Regions from separate parts of the Agrobacterium vacciniicorymbosi genome, predicted to be linked through region 3. Evidence: riboswitches for the same ligand, from Rfam matches in the RefSeq annotation. Region 3 holds a riboswitch; each other region holds the start of a gene.
What was found. Region 3 has a riboswitch for thiamine pyrophosphate ahead of ABUK73_RS06770 (hydroxyethylthiazole kinase). Riboswitches for the same ligand answer to the same signal wherever they lie in the genome.

Region 1 (5,190 bases), on a different contig from region 3:
TTCCCCGCCGGACAGCGTGGAAGGCAGGCGTTTTTCAAAACCGCCAAGCCCGACACGCTCCAGCGCGCGCTTGATGGCGGCTTTGTCTTTACTGGAAAGTCTCATGGACGGGCTGACGCCCAGCCCGACATTGGTGAAAATATCCAGATGGGCAAAAAGATTATTGTCCTGAAAGATCAGTGACACTGGCCGCTCTGAGGGATCGAGGCCGACCATATCGCGGTCATCGATCAAAACCCGGCCCGCATCCGGCGCTTCGAACCCGGCAATGAGGTTGAGAAGCGTCGATTTTCCCGATCCCGATGGCCCGACCACCGCCGTCACCTTGCCGCGCTCAAAGCCGCAATCCAACGCAAAATCCTGATGGCCGAGTTTCAGGCTGACCCTATCGAGGCGTGCGCCCCACTCCTGCGCATTCATGCAACCGCTTTCGATGACTGACGGGACACGCCACCTGCTGCAAGAACAAGGCAGATGACCCCGAGGATGAAGGCGTAACCCGCCGCGTCATTGGTTCTGTAACTGCCCATATTGCTATAGACGAGCCAGGGCAAAGTCACGAAGCTTTCCGATCCGAACAGCGCGACCGCACCGAGATCGCCAAGCGAAAGCGCCATGGCAAAGGAAAACGCCATCGCCGCCGGTCGCCACAAGACCGGCCAGTCAACCAGCCGAAACCGTGAGAAACCGGCAAGGCCGAGACTGGCGGACAGGCGCCCGCTGCGGGCCTGGTGGGTGATAAAGGCAGGTTCGAGAACGCGCATGACGAAAGGTAATGCCATCAGCATATTGATGGCGGCAACCAGCGCCGGCGCAAAGAACGCCACGTCACCAAATGATCGCAGCAGCAGAAACCAGCCGCTTCCCAGCACCACCGGCGGCACCAGCAGCACCAGAGATGACCCCGTGCCCATCGCCGTGAAGAATGTTCTCAGCACGGGGCCAGCCTGTCTGTGCATTGCAATGGCCTGCCGGGCGCGAATAAGTGCGACGGAGACGGCAAGCGCAAGCGATGCCGAGATAAGCGCAATCAAAAGACTGGTCATGGCCGCCTGCCGAAAGCTGGGGGTAGACAACAGCCGTAAGAGATCGGCAGAAACACCCGATGCAGCAACAGCGACAAGCGGTAAACCAACGAGGATCAGCGCCAGCAGAATGACCCCGCCATCCCAAAGGCGCGACCCGAGCGCTTCGCCATCCAGCCGTTTCACGGCCCGACCCTGCGTCTGCGCCTCAGCATCCGCCGATGGCAGAAGCGCCAGCAAGGCCAGAAGAATTCCCGTCATGACGATCTGCATCAGTGCCAGCGCAATCGCCCGAGGAGGATCGAAATCGAAGCGTAGCGCCTGATAGATCGCGACCTCGATCGTGGTGGCAGCAGGCCCGCCACCCAGCAGCAGAACAAGGGTAAAGCTAGTGGCGCAGAGCATGAAGATCAGCCCCGCCACACCCGACAGCAGGCGTGCCACGGCAGGCCATTCGATAAAGCGGAAGGTAGAGACAGGCCCGAGACCAAGGCTCGCCCCCATGCGCCAATATTCCCCCGGTACCCGCTCCAGCCCGGCCAGAAAAAATCGCACGGCCAGCGGCAGATTGAAGAAGACATGGGCAATCAGAATGCCCGACAGCCCGTAGATGCTGAAAGGCTGCTCTGCCCCCGCCGATAAAAGAAGCATATTGAAAATGCCCTGCCTGCCCCAGATCGCAATCAGCCCCAGCGCACCGACAATGACAGGCAATCCCATCGGCACCGCCATCAGACGGATGATCCAGATGCGGCCCGGAAAATCTCTCTGCCGGGCAAGCGCAAGCGCCACCGGTAATCCCAGCACAATGGAAAAGACCGTGGAAAGTGTCGCCTGCCACAGGGTAAAGCGCAGAATTCTCACCGTATAGGCATCGAACAGGGCTGCGGAAGCAGCACCCGTATCGAAAGACAGCAGCGCCGCGACAGCAAGGCCCATGAACAGAAGAACAGCGGCAAAGGCCACCGCTCCGCTGTAGATAAACCTGCGACTATCGCGACGCTCGATCATGATCGTTGGCGACCGGGCTTACTTCACGCTCATGGCGGCAAGCCATTCATCAATCCAGGCCTTGCGGTTCTTCGCCACCTCTTCCGGCGACATCAGATACGTCTTGGTGGGCTGTACCAGCTTGGAAAACGCATCCGGCAAGGGTGCAGACGTCGCGGCAACAGGCATCATCCAGTTGTTCTCAGGGATGGCATCCTGAAAACCGGATGTGAGAACGAAGGCGAGAAACTGTTTTGCCAGCGCCTGTTGCGGCGCATTCTTCAAAATGCCCGCCACTTCGATCTGGATATAATGCCCCTCTTCGAAGGCGGCCGCCTGATAACGCTCGCTGTGTTCCGCAACCATGTGATAGGCGGGCGAGGTCGTATAGGACAGCACCATCGGCACCTCACCCTTGGTGAAGAGACCATAGGATTCCGACCAGCCGGGGGTGACGGTCAGAACACGGTTCTTAAGCTTCGCCCAGGCCTCCGGTGCCTTGTCGCCATAGATGGATTTGACCCAGAGCAACAGGCCGAGACCCGGCGTGGAAGTGCGCGGATCCTGAATGGCGATTTTCTGCGATGGATCGCCTTCGACCAGTTCCTTCATGCTCTTGGGCGGATTTTTCATCGTCTGCGTATCGTAGACCACGGCGAAGTGGCCGTAATCGTAAGGCACGAACACATCGTCCTGAAAGCCGCCCGGCACCTTTGCCGCAGATGCATCGACGCTCGAAGCCTCGAACAATCCGGTCTGCTTGGCTTCGGCAATCAGGTTGGTGTCGAGACCGACGACGACATCGGCCTTGGAGCCGGGGCCTTCCAGTTTCAGCCTGTTCAGCAGCGCCACACCATCGGCCACGCCGACGAAATTGACCGTGCAGTTGCAGGTCTCTTCAAAAGCGGCCTTGACCTTCGGGCCCGGTCCCCATTCGGAAACGAAGCTCTCATAGGTGTAGACGGTGAGCGTCTTCTTCTCCTGCGCCATGGCAAGGCCAGGCAGCATGAGAGACGAGAGCACGAGCGAATGAAGGAAAATACAACGATACATCAACAGCACCTCCTCGAAATGACAACGGGAATAGGGCGCCATGGATGGAAGCCGTCTAATCCCTCCGCCGGTGTTAACCGGATCAGGTTCTTCGGGTTGGCAGAGCCTCTCAGCCTTGTCCAGTAAAGGACAAAGCACCCCGTTAGATCAAGGCAAGATGTAATCGCAGCGCTAACGCTTTGCAAGCCGGCTTTCTATCAGGCCCGGTGTCAGCTTTGACCGCTCATATGCACCAGTTCCCAGACATGGCCGTCCGGGTCCTGAAAGCTGCCCGCATACATGAAGCCATGGTCCTGCACCGGCTTCCACTCTGCCCCGCCGGATGACAATGCGGTGGCAATCATCTGGTCGATCTCCTCACGGCTCGAAGCCGAAAGGCAGGTCAGCACTTCCTTGGTGCGGCTGGCATCGGCAATCTCGCCATTGATGAAATCGCGGAAGCGCTCTTCCTGAAGCAGCATGACGAAAATATTCTTCTCGACGATCATGCACAGCGTGCGCTCGTCCGAATATTCCGGATTGAAGCTGAAACCCAGCGCGGTGAAAAAGGCCTTAGAGGTCTCGATATTCTTGACCGGCAGGTTGACGAAGATCATACGCATGTCTGGCTCCTCCATAAGACAACAGGAAAGCCCAAATAGGCTTTCCTGTCAAAGACGGATGACACGCACAAAATCCGACACGTCGAATTGCTTTTTAGCTCTCCAGCTCTTCGCGCAGCATTTCCAGCTCCAGCCACTCTTCTTCCATGGTCTCTAGCTTCTGCCGCAGCTTCGACATTTCCTCAGCAAGTTTGTTGAAGGCCGTCGGGTCTTTGGCGAAGAGATTGGGATCGGCCATGCGCTCTTCGCGCTTGGCGATCTCTTCCTGCGCCTTTTCCATTTCCTTGGGCAGATTCTCCAAAGCAAATTTCTGCTTGAAGGAGAGTTTGCCCTTCGCCTTCGAAGGCTCGGCAGCGGAACTGGACGCAGCGGAGGCCTTGGCCTTTTCCTGCTTATCCGCCTTCTTCTTTTCGTCCGAGGCGCCCTTGCGCTGCGCCATCATATCCGAATAACCGCCCGCATATTCGATCCAGCGACCATCCGGCGCATCCGGGTTTGCGGGCGCAATGGTCGAGGTTACCGTGCGGTCGAGGAAGTCACGGTCATGGCTGACGAGGATGACGGTGCCGGAAAAACCGGCGACGATTTCCTGCAACAGATCCAGCGTCTCGATGTCGAGATCGTTGGTCGGTTCGTCAAGGATCAGAAGATTGGTCGGCCGCGCCAGAATGCGCGCCAGCATCAGACGCGCGCGTTCGCCGCCCGAGAGATTGCGAATGGGCGTGCGGGCCTGCTCGGGCTGAAACAGGAAATCCTTCATATAGCCGGTGACGTGCTTCAACTCGCCATTGACCAGCAGGTTTTCGCCACGACCATCGGTCAGATAATGCGCCAGCGTATCGTTGGGGTTCAAATCCTCACGCTTCTGGTCGAGTGTGGCGATTTCCAGATTGGTGCCGAGTTTGACCCAGCCGCTATCCGGCTCCAGCTGACCCGTCAGCATCTTCAAAAGCGTCGTCTTGCCCGCACCGTTGGGGCCAACGAAACCAATGCAATCGCCGCGATGCACGCGAAGCGAAAACGGCGCGACGATCGTGCGCTCACCGTAGGACTTGGTTATCGTATCGGCTTCGATCACCAGCTTGCCGGATTCGCGGCCTTCCGCAGCCGTCGCCTGCACGGAACCCGTTGGCCCCTTGTGCCCACGATATTCGGCGCGCATGGCCTGAAGCTCACCCACACGGCGCATGTTGCGCTTGCGGCGCGCGGTGACACCATAGCGCATCCAGTGTTCTTCGCGCTCGATGGCCTTGCCCAGCTTGTGCTGTTCCAGCTCTTCCTCTTCCAGCACCTTGTCGCGCCATTCCTCGAAATGGGCAAAGCCGCGGCTGAGGCGGCGCGACGTACCGCGATCCAGCCAGACGGTAGCGGTAGAGACTTTTTCAAGGAAACGACGGTCATGCGAAATCAGAACCAGCGCGCTGCGCGTCTGCTGTAATTCGCTTTCCAGCCACTCGATGGTCGGCAGGTCGAGATGGTTGGTCGGCTCGTCCAGCATCAGAATATCAGGTTCCGGGGCC
Region 2 (5,190 bases), on a different contig from region 3:
CTTTCCTTGTCGCCAATAGGCTTTTCGGGAAATTTGGCAAATTCCGTGTAGGGCAGAAAAGGAAGATCGTCTTCCGTCAGATGGTGCTGGAAAATGCCGGAGAAATCGTCGCCTTCCAGCGCGAAGTAACCGGCATTGTGGAAATATTCCAGCCTGCGGGTTTCCATATCCATGCGGTTGATGGCGACGGTGGTCTTGCCGTGTTCTTTGCGATAGGCGGTGCCGTGCGTATCCGGCATGTAGAAACTGTCCATCTCGATCAGGCAGATGCGGCCGCGCTGCAGCTGCGTTTCGATATGGCTTTCGAGCATGTCGAAAATCGCCAGTTCGGTGACACGGATGCCATAAAGCGCCTCAAGATCTTCCAGCGGTACCTTGAAGAAGGTGAACTGGTCGCCCTCGAAATCCTGGGTCAACGTAAAGCCGAGCATGGCTTCCGGCGGCAGATTGCTCGCAGCCAGAAGCTCGATCCACAGATCGACATAGCAATTGGTTTCCGGCCACATGCGCTCCAATGAATGAAGCGAATGTTGAACATAGGTGTCAGCGCTCAAGGCCGGAAAAATACTCGTCATGCCGTCCTCAGCCCCAAAGCGTATCCCGCACAGACTGCGGCCATGCTTCCACATCCAGTCCGTGTTTTGCGAACAGCGCCAGCGCGATGCGCTCCAGCCCGAAGCCGACGCAGGCAGTATGCGCGACCGCGCCATCCGCAAGGTTGAGGCCCCATTTGGCTCCGAATGCATCCTGATGATAGTTGAAGCTCATGCAGGCCGTCTGGTTGGTCGTGGATGTTACCGGAATCAGCAGCTCGAATTTCAGGTTCTGGTCGCGCTGGTTGTTGGCCAGCATCTTTCCCGCGCGCCCGAAGAACGGGTCGTTGGCGATATCGATCTTCACATCGAGACCAATCTTTTCCATCATTTCCACGCCGCGATCCATCCACAGCTGGCGGAATTCCGTGACGTCGCTTTCCGTGCCCATGCGCACATATTCGCGCATGCGGAACAGCTGCTGCCGTGCCGGGTCTTTGGATGGTTCATGGCGGAAGCAATAGGATTGGATGTCGTAGAGACCGCCATTGTCAGACAGGTTGCCGCGCTTTGCGATGGTCGGATAAAGCGGGTAGCAGGCCGCCGGCGTCAGCACGATATCGGTGATCTTCTGGTCTTTCGTCCAGTCGGCACCCTCATCCATGCTTTTCAGCAGGCTGACGTGATCCAGCTCGCAGCCGCAGAAGGAATGAACTGTGCCAGCCAGTTGCGGGAAGCTTTTCATATAGCCGCTTTTTTCGAAATAGGCGCGGTTGATGCCGGGCGGGAAGCGGATAGCTTCCGCTTTGTCACCGCCGCCAACCTTGTCGATCAGGCGCTCGAAGGCGACGATCACGTCTTCGAACTGGCCGCTGCGGCCATAAAGGCCATCGACGCCGGTATCGATCAGAAGGCCCTTGTCGAACAGGCGATCCAAAAACGTAGTTTGCATGTCCATGGTTTTATCCTGAAAGGCCAGAGTTATATCGAAAGACTTGTGTCCTGCTTCTGCACGAGCAGGAGATTGGCGGAGTTGCTGAGAATTCTGTCGTTGGAGATCATCAGCTGCGCCGAATGCGCATCGCGCAGATGCCGTCCGAGGCTGTAGGGCGTACCGTTTTTGTAGCCCATGATGCCGCAGATCAGCATGGCGTGATTGATGATTTCCAGAATGGTTTCCGACGAACAAATCTTGACGTTGTTCATGGCGATGGCAAAGCCCATGGACATCAGCTTGTCGGGATCGGACTTGGTGTCCTCATAGGCCTTCAGACCGGCAATGACGTTGGATTTGACGATCTGGAGCTTGTTGGACACTTCCGCCAGACGGATGGCACCGGGAGGGGGCACGCCGGGGGATTTGCGCGCCGCTGCGCGCACGAAAGCCTGCGCCCGTAAAACGGCGTCGGCTGCAATGCCGTACCAGACGCCGCTCCACAAAAGATGCGAGGTCGCCAGCATGGATTGCGCCGCGATTTCCGCAAAAGGCTTGGGAAAGATTTGTTCAGACGGCGCTTTGCCCTTGAACAGGAAACCGTCGGAGCAGGTGCCACGCATGCCCAGCGTGTTCCAGACATGGGTCTTCTCAAGGCTGTACTGGTCTTTCAGAAACACCGTCATCACCTGATCGGCAGGCGCTGCATCGGCATGCGCGCGAGAGGTGATGAGAATGGCATCCGCTTCGCTGCCGTAAGAAATGACGGTCGCGTCCTTTTCCAGCGTGCAGCTTTCGCCATCCACATGGATGGCGCAAATCGAGTTGCGCAGGTTTCCGCCAATGCCGCCTTCAGTCGTGGCCGAGCCGATCAGCAATTGTTCGGCAGCCAGACGCCGCATGAAACTTGTGTGCCACGCGCTTTCCTCGCCATGTTCCACAAGGCTTGAGGCCTTGATCTGGTGCATGGCAAAGATCATCGCGGTTGCGGAGCAGGACTGGCCGAGAATGCAGCATATATCGGCGATCTGCCTGAGATCGGCGCTTTCGCCGCCCAGATGAACGGGAATCTGAATGCCGAGCAGGCGCTCAGCCCGAAGGGCGTCCACCGCCTCTTTCGGAAAACGTGCTGCTGCGTCCACATCGTCCGCATGCTGCGCGGCGATGGAGGCGACACGCGTTGCGCGTGCAGCCAGCGTCGAATCCGGTGGGGCGACGGACACGTTCATTATGCCGCCTCTTTGCCGTCGAGAATGGCTTTTACCGTGTCTTCGATGGCCTTGATGCTGGCGAAAGACTTGCGGTTGAGCATGCTGTCGGGAAATTCGATATCGAAAGCATCTTCAATGCCCAGCATCAATTGTACTGATGCGAAAGAAGAAAGTCCGGCTGCATAAAGATCATCTTCGTCAGCAATTGTATCGACAGGCACAGGGAGCTGGCCGAATTTCGACAGTATTTCACGAATTGTTGAATTCATTCTCAATAGTCTCCCTCAGATAGAGCGTCATCATAACGCATTCTTGGAGTTAATCGCGAAAAAATAAAATTCCAATAAATGGCGAGGTTAATTTGTGGTGACTTTCCGCCCTTAGGAAACATACCGCAGATGCCAACTTGACAAAACTCCATGTCAGGTTTTTGATTGAGGCATTCACCAGGGGGGTCCCGGCAAGGGGCTGAGATACTGCTAGAGCGCGCAGTGACCCGTTGAACCTGATCCAGTTCATACTGGCGTAGGGACGGTGCAAACGCGGGAACAGCAGTTCGGCCTTGCCGAATCAATCGCTATTGGTCCCGTGGTTTTTCGTCTTCATGCTCGAACTGGGTCTCCACTGTTTTTGCTTTGGAGCCTCACGATGAACATTGCCGCTAAAAATCTCTCCCCTGTCGTTACCACAGGTCCGCTGCCCGCTTCGACCAAGGTCTACAAGCCGGGCATCATCCACCCTCACATCCGCGTCCCCATGCGCGAAATCGCCGTGCATCCCACGGCGGGCGAACCGCCGGTTACGGTATATGATTCCTCCGGTCCCTATACCGACCCTTCCCATGCGGTCAGCATCGAAGGCGGACTTCCGCGTTTGCGTCACGACTGGGTTGTCGCGCGGGGCGATGTGGAGGCTTACGATGGCCGCCATGTCAAACCGGAGGATAATGGTTTTGCGACGGGCGAGCGCCTGACGCCGGAATTTCCGCTGCGCCACCAGCCGCTGAAAGCGAAGGATGGCAAGGCGGTAACGCAGCTTGCCTATGCCCGCGCCGGTATCATCACGCCGGAAATGGAGTTCATCGCCATCCGCGAAAACCTTGGCCGTGAAGCTGCCAAGGAAAAGCTGGTGCTGGATGGCGAAAGTTTTGGCGCGAATATTCCAGATTTCGTCACGGCTGAATTTGTGCGCCAGGAGGTTGCTGCGGGCAGGGCGATCATCCCAGCCAACATCAACCACCCCGAGGCAGAGCCGATGATCATCGGTCGCAATTTCCTCGTCAAGATCAACGCCAATATTGGCAACTCGGCGGTGACCTCCTCCATGGCGGATGAGGTCGACAAGATGGTCTGGGCTATCCGTTGGGGTGGCGATACGGTCATGGACCTGTCCACCGGTCGCAACATTCACAATATCCGCGAATGGATCATCCGCAATTCGCCGGTGCCGATCGGAACCGTGCCGCTTTATCAGGCGCTGGAAAAGGTCAATGGCATTGCCGAAGACCTGACCTGGGAGGTGTTTCGCGATACATTGATCGAGCAGGCCGAACAGGGCGTCGATTACTTCACCATCCATGCCGGCGTCCGGCTGCATTACATTCCCCTCACCGTCAATCGCGTCACCGGCATCGTCTCGCGTGGCGGCTCGATCATGGCCAAGTGGTGCCTGCATCACCACAAGGAATCCTTTCTCTACGAGCATTTCGAGGAGATTTGCGACATCTGCCGCGCTTACGATGTGTCCTTCTCGCTGGGCGATGGTCTTCGCCCTGGCTCGATTGCCGATGCCAATGATGCGGCGCAATTTGCCGAGTTGGAAACGCTGGGTGAGCTAACGCAGATTGCCTGGGCCAAAGATTGTCAGGTCATGATCGAAGGCCCTGGCCATGTGCCGATGCACAAGATCAAGGAAAACATGGACAAGCAGCTGAAGGTTTGCGGCGAAGCGCCCTTCTATACGCTTGGGCCGCTGACAACGGATATCGCGCCGGGCTACGACCACATCACGTCAGGCATTGGTGCGGCGATGATCGGCTGGTTCGGCACGGCCATGCTTTGTTATGTCACGCCGAAGGAACATCTGGGCCTGCCGGATCGCAATGACGTGAAGGTCGGCGTCATCACCTACAAGATCGCTGCCCACGCCGCCGATCTCGCCAAGGGGCATCCGGCGGCGCAAATCCGCGACAATGCGCTGTCGCGCGCCCGCTTCGAGTTCCGCTGGGAAGACCAGTTCAACCTGTCGCTAGACCCGGAAACGGCACGGTCTTTCCATGATGAGACCTTGCCGAAGGAGGCGCATAAGGTCGCGCATTTCTGCTCCATGTGCGGGCCGAAATTCTGCTCCATGCGCATTTCGCACGATATCCGCGCCGAGGCGCAGAAGGAAGGTCTGGAAGCCATGGCGCAGAAATTCCAGCAGGGCGGTGATCTCTATATGCCGCTGGAAAAGCCGGTTGCGGGGGAATGAGATGCGCATTCTCATCAAGGGAGCAGGCGTTGCCGGTCTT
Region 3 (5,190 bases):
ATCGTGCAGATCACGCTCGACCGGCAGACAGAGGATTTTCTCAATCGCTTCGAACATGCCGTGAGGCGATACCCCGAAATTCGCGAGTGCTACCTCATGACCGGCGGCTCCGACTATTTCCTGCGGGTGGAAGTAGAAAGCGCGGGCGATTTCGAGCGAGTTCACAAGGAAATCCTCTCGAAACTGCCCGGCGTCTCCCGCATTCACTCCAGCTTCGCCATTCGCAACGCGCTGGCAAGCCCGAAGCCGAGGGCCTGATGTCAGGCGCTCCACCAGCGATAAAAATGGTGCACAGGCCCGTGACCTTGGCCGACATGCAGGTCTCTGCCCGCCGCCAGCGCCCCCTGTAGATATTCCTTCGCCAAACCAATCGCATCCGCCAAGGGAAAGCCAAGCGCCAGATTTGCGGTAATGGCCGATGCCAGTGTGCAGCCGGTGCCGTGGTCATTGCGAGTGTCTATGCGCGGCATGGAAAATTCCTGCATGCCATCGCCATCCAGCAGCTGATCGACACTCTCAGCGCCGCCGCCATGCCCGCCTTTGATCAGAACGGCGCGAACACCGGTGCTCAATATTGCTTCGGCTTGACGGATCATCTCCTGCCTGTTCGTCGCAACCGGCTGGCCGCTTAAAAGTGCGGCTTCCGGCAGGTTCGGGGTGGCGAGTAGTGCCAGAGGCAGCAAGGCGCTGCGCAGGCTTTCGATGGCATCCTCCTGTAGCAGACGGTCGCCTGATGTCGCCACCATCACCGGGTCCATGACGACAGGACTGCTGATTTCATGTAGCTTTGCAGCAATTGTTTCGATTGTCTCAATGCGCGAGACCATGCCAATCTTGACCGCACCGATATTAAGGTCCGAGAAAACCGCGTCCATCTGCGCTGCGATCATGCTGGGCGAAACATCTTCGACCGCAGTCACACCCTTGGTGTTCTGGGCGGTGATGGCGGTGATGACGCTGGTGCCATAGACGCCAAGCGCGGAAAAGGTCTTCAGGTCGGCCTGTATGCCCGCGCCGCCACCGCTGTCAGACCCGGCAATCGTCAAGGCAATGGCTGTCATCCGCGTGCCTCCAGCGCAAGGTCCACCTGACGGCGGAAATCAGCCGTTGCCTCTGCAATATCGACGGCGCGGAACAAAGCGGAGATCAAGGCGACGCCGTCAGCACCCGCGTCGATTACGGGGCCGACCTTCTCCAGCGTAATACCAGCGATAGCGCCGACGGGCATCTCCGGGCAAGCATTGCGAAGATAGGTGCGAAGGTCGCGAAGCCCCTCCAATCCCACCGGCGCGTTCGGATTGACCTTTGAAACCGTCTCGAAAACTCCACCAATGCATGCATAGTCCGCAGATGCTTGGGCAACACGCTCTGCATCGCCCATGTTCTTGACAGTCAGGCCGATGATGGCATCCGGCCCCAGCAGTCGTCTTGCTGTTTCCGCATCCATATCGTCGGCACCCAGATGCACACCATCCGCGCCGGACGCCAGCGCCACATCCACGCGGTCGTTGATGACGAGAGGAACGCCGGTTGCCTTCAGCGCATCCACCATCAGGCGCGCTTGCTCGATCATATGTCGGGTCGAGGCGTGCTTATCGCGATACTGGATGATCGTTGCGCCGTGCCGTGCAGCGACGGCAGCCAGTTCTGGCAACGGCGCGATATCGTCAAGCGAGGCATCTACCAAGGCATTCAGTCTGTAATCAATTTTCATCGTGCTCGATCCTCGCAAGGGAAAGAATGTCGTTGGCATCGATAGCGTCCAGCGCATCCAGAAAGGCCGCTTCGAAAGTGCCGGGGCCGCGGGCGTGTTTTGCTGCAAGTTCTGCCGATACACCCGTCACCGTCAGCGCTGCCGTTGCCGCCAGCATTGGGTCCGGTTCGACCGCCATGAAAGCGGCGATCACTCCGCCGGAAAGGCAGCCGGTGCCGGTAACTTTCGCCATCCATGTATGACCGTTGAGAATCTTTGCGTTTCTGGCCGCATCGCGAAACACATCCTGCGGGCCGGTCTGGATGCGCAATGCTTTGCCGACATCGCCGATGACCGCCATCTCTGCCGCATTGCCGCGCACGATGGTCGGGTGGAGGGTGATGAGTTCATGGGCGAAATCCAGCCGAGACGGCGAGTAATCGCAATGCACGGGATCAACGATCCAGGGTTTGCCCTTGGCATTCGCCACCTCCACTGCCATGCGAATGACTTTGCGCCGCGTAGCATCCAGCGTGCCGAGATTAATGGTGAGAGCATCGACCTTGGAAACGAAGCTTTCGATTTCCTCTTCGGACGACGTCATGGACGGAATGCCGCCCACGGTGGTTATGCCATCGGCGGTAAATTTCTGAACGACGGTGTTCATCAGGCAATGCACCCGGGGCCGTCGTTGCCGCACCCGCGCCAGCAGCTCTGCCGCACTCTGTGCCGTTGGAAAACTCGCCATAGGTCTCTGCGCTCCAGATAATATCAGGGAGACCCGAGTCGAGCGGAGAAGAGAAAAGCTTGGCCAATGGCGACTGTTCCGTTCCTACGCCGGCATGACCCGGATCAGGTTCAAGGGTCCGGCTCAGCGCCATCTCAGCATCGTCAGATGCTCCCCTCGGAATGTCTGGAAATTGTCGTCTTTTGTGCCTGCTGTCAATGGCAGGTAAAGGCGGAGCTGCACGGCCCCGCCTTTTGTGTCGAGTGATCAGGCGATCTGGACGACCACTTTTTCACGCGCGGATTTCAGCGCCGCATCGGCGAGTTTCAGCGCGATCAGGCCGTCCTGTGCGGAAGGCGAGGCTGCGGCGTTGTTTTCGATGGAATCGATGAAGGCTGCAATTTCTGCGGCATAGGCGGCGGTGTAACGCGTCATGAAGAAATCATGCAGCGGTGGGCGCGTGTAGCCGTCCTTGGTTGCGACTTCGATGGAGACAGGGCGCTGATTTTCTGCGGCAACAGAGCCTAGCGAGCCGTGGACTTCAATGCGCTGATCGTAGCCGTAGGTGGCGCGGCGCGAGTTGGAAATGATCGCCTGGCGACCGCTGGCGGTGGTCAAAATGATGCTGGCGCTGTCGTAGTCGCCCAGTTCCCCGATTTTCGGATCGACCAGAACGGAGCCGGTGGCGAAAACGCTGACGATCTCTTCACCCAGCAGAAAACGGGCGATGTCGAAATCATGGATGGTCATGTCGCGGAAGATGCCGCCGGAGACCTTGATATATTCCGGTGGTGGTGCGCCGGGATCACGGCTGGTGATGGTCACCATCTCGACCTTGCCGATTTGGCCGTCATCGATGGCCTTGCGCACGGCCCGGAAATGCGGGTCGAAACGGCGGTTGAAGCCGAGCATGATTTTGGCGCCGGTTTCCTTGACCACATCGATGCAAGCCTGCGCGCGGGCAACATCGAGATCGATCGGCTTTTCGCAGAAAATCGCCTTGCCGGCACGGGCAAATTGCTCGATCAGATCGGCATGCGTATTGGTCGGCGTGCAGATGATGACCGCGTCGATATCGGGGTTGGCCAAAACCGCATCGATGGTGCTGATCTCGCAGCCGGTCTCATCCGCGATGGCCTGTGCTGCCTCCTGAAAGGCATCGACCACGGCCACCAGTTTCGCGCGCTTGTCGGAAGCAATCGCTTTTGCGTGCACTTTTCCGATGCGACCCGCACCCAGCAAAGCCAATCTCGTAACCATCGTTTCCTCCCGATCTGGTTAACTGGAGCTGTCTGTCGTTATGGCTTCGTTTGGAACGCCAATGCGAACAATCAGCCCATTTGGAATATATGTTCCATCTTGCTAGAGCGCCGTTTCATGCATGTCAAGCGGCGAGCAGTGCGTCCAATCTCAGACTATGCTGGCCAGATTGGTGTGTTTGCGAAAGCCGGGAAGGGCCTGCGCACGCTCCTCCAGCGAATGAATGAAATTTTGGATTGTGGCGGGCAGTGGTTGCCCCAGTGCTGTGACGACACCCCAGTAGAAGGGAATATGAAAGCCGAGCGGCAGAACGGCGACACCGTCTATCGGCAGGCCGCTGATCGTTACCGATTCCACGATGGCGACGCCCAGCCCCGCCCGCGCCAGAGACAGCGAAACATAGGTCGCATTGCTATCGACCACATCCTTCAAGGCGATATTCTGTTTCTGGAATGCCTGTTCTATTCGCATTCTAAGCCGGTAGGGATTGGCAGAGGCGATGATGCGGCGTTCTGCAAGATACTGCGCGGAGACGATGGTTTTCTGGGCCAGCTCATCACTGGCTGCGACGATGGCGACACAGGGGACTTCGCCGATCCAGTGAACGTCCAGACCGGGATTATCAAGCGGCAGGCTGGCAATGCCGATGTCGGCTGTGCGGGCGACGACAGCCTGCACGACATTTTCCGATGCCGTGCTTTGCAGATGCACATGTTTTGGAAACTGCTCTTCGGGAATATCTTTCAGGGCCAGCGGCACGAGACTGGCGGCAAGGGCCGGAATGGACGCGATCTCGATTGGACGAGCCTCATCGCTTTCAATGTGGCGCGCCCGTTCGCTGATGGTGCGAAGCCCGCCGAGAAACAGTTCCGCCTGAGCAAAAAACGCCACGCCCTGTTCCGTGGGCGCGATGCGCGGGCCGTTCCGATGAAGCAGAACGAAGCCGATTTCCTGTTCCAAATCCTGAATGAGGCGGCTGATGACGGGTTGGGATTTTCCGAGCGCTTTGGCAGCGCCTGTCATGCTGCCGATGGACACCACGGCGACGAAGGCTTCGAGTTGTCGCGTGTCGAGATATTGCTCTATCATTTCGCCACCTTCGATGGTCTGGTCGCGATTTTTCGCGTCTGACATGCTTTATGACAGGTGTCGTGATTTCTGACCATCCGCCTGTGCGTATGGGCGAGGTGCGTGCTTGTGGATAAGCGGAGCTTACTCGTTTTCCTGCGAGGCGAGTTCCGGCTTGCGCCCTTCGAACAGGCGGGAGCGGGAGCCGTGCAGGTGCTGACGCATCAGGCGGCGTGCCAGATCGGAATCGCGATTTCGAATGGCTTCGAAAATCGCGGCGTGTTCGTCATAGACATGCTGGAGACCAAGAATGGAATTTTTGAGCGAAAGACCGTGGAATTGCATTCCAACGGCAATATGGTCTTTCAGCGCTTCCATGGCAGTGGAAAAATAGGTGTTGCCGGATGCCTTGGCGATGGCGAGATGGAATTGAAAATCCGCA

Region 1: it holds a riboswitch for thiamine pyrophosphate, as region 3 does, so the genes downstream of both, thiB (thiamine ABC transporter substrate binding subunit) here and ABUK73_RS06770 (hydroxyethylthiazole kinase) in region 3, are expected to answer to the same signal.
Region 2: it holds a riboswitch for thiamine pyrophosphate, as region 3 does, so the genes downstream of both, thiC (phosphomethylpyrimidine synthase ThiC) here and ABUK73_RS06770 (hydroxyethylthiazole kinase) in region 3, are expected to answer to the same signal.

Annotation. Positions count from the first base shown of each region.
Region 1 covers NZ_JBETMF010000014.1:130,925-136,114, forward strand. The annotation lists gene ABUK73_RS20120 (thiamine ABC transporter ATP-binding protein) at 1-420, opposite strand, end outside; gene thiP (thiamine/thiamine pyrophosphate ABC transporter permease ThiP) at 417-2,036, opposite strand; gene thiB (thiamine ABC transporter substrate binding subunit) at 2,055-3,068, opposite strand; TPP riboswitch at 3,111-3,220, opposite strand; gene ABUK73_RS20135 (VOC family protein) at 3,278-3,670, opposite strand; gene ABUK73_RS20140 (ABC-F family ATP-binding cassette domain-containing protein) at 3,765-5,190, opposite strand, start outside.
Region 2 covers NZ_JBETMF010000014.1:21,490-26,679, reverse strand. The annotation lists gene ABUK73_RS19655 (DUF1839 family protein) at 1-575, opposite strand, end outside; gene ABUK73_RS19650 (amino acid--[acyl-carrier-protein] ligase) at 583-1,491, opposite strand; gene ABUK73_RS19645 (acyl-CoA dehydrogenase family protein) at 1,515-2,696, opposite strand; gene ABUK73_RS19640 (acyl carrier protein) at 2,696-2,947, opposite strand; TPP riboswitch at 3,117-3,228, shown strand; gene thiC (phosphomethylpyrimidine synthase ThiC) at 3,327-5,150, shown strand; gene thiO (glycine oxidase ThiO) at 5,152-5,190, shown strand, end outside.
Region 3 covers NZ_JBETMF010000003.1:176,983-182,172, reverse strand. The annotation lists gene ABUK73_RS06785 (Lrp/AsnC family transcriptional regulator) at 1-258, shown strand, start outside; gene thiD (bifunctional hydroxymethylpyrimidine kinase/phosphomethylpyrimidine kinase) at 261-1,061, opposite strand; gene thiE (thiamine phosphate synthase) at 1,058-1,714, opposite strand; gene ABUK73_RS06770 (hydroxyethylthiazole kinase) at 1,704-2,441, opposite strand; TPP riboswitch at 2,506-2,608, opposite strand; gene iolG (inositol 2-dehydrogenase) at 2,688-3,680, opposite strand; gene ABUK73_RS06760 (LysR family transcriptional regulator) at 3,831-4,814, opposite strand; gene ABUK73_RS06755 (FadR/GntR family transcriptional regulator) at 4,893-5,190, opposite strand, start outside.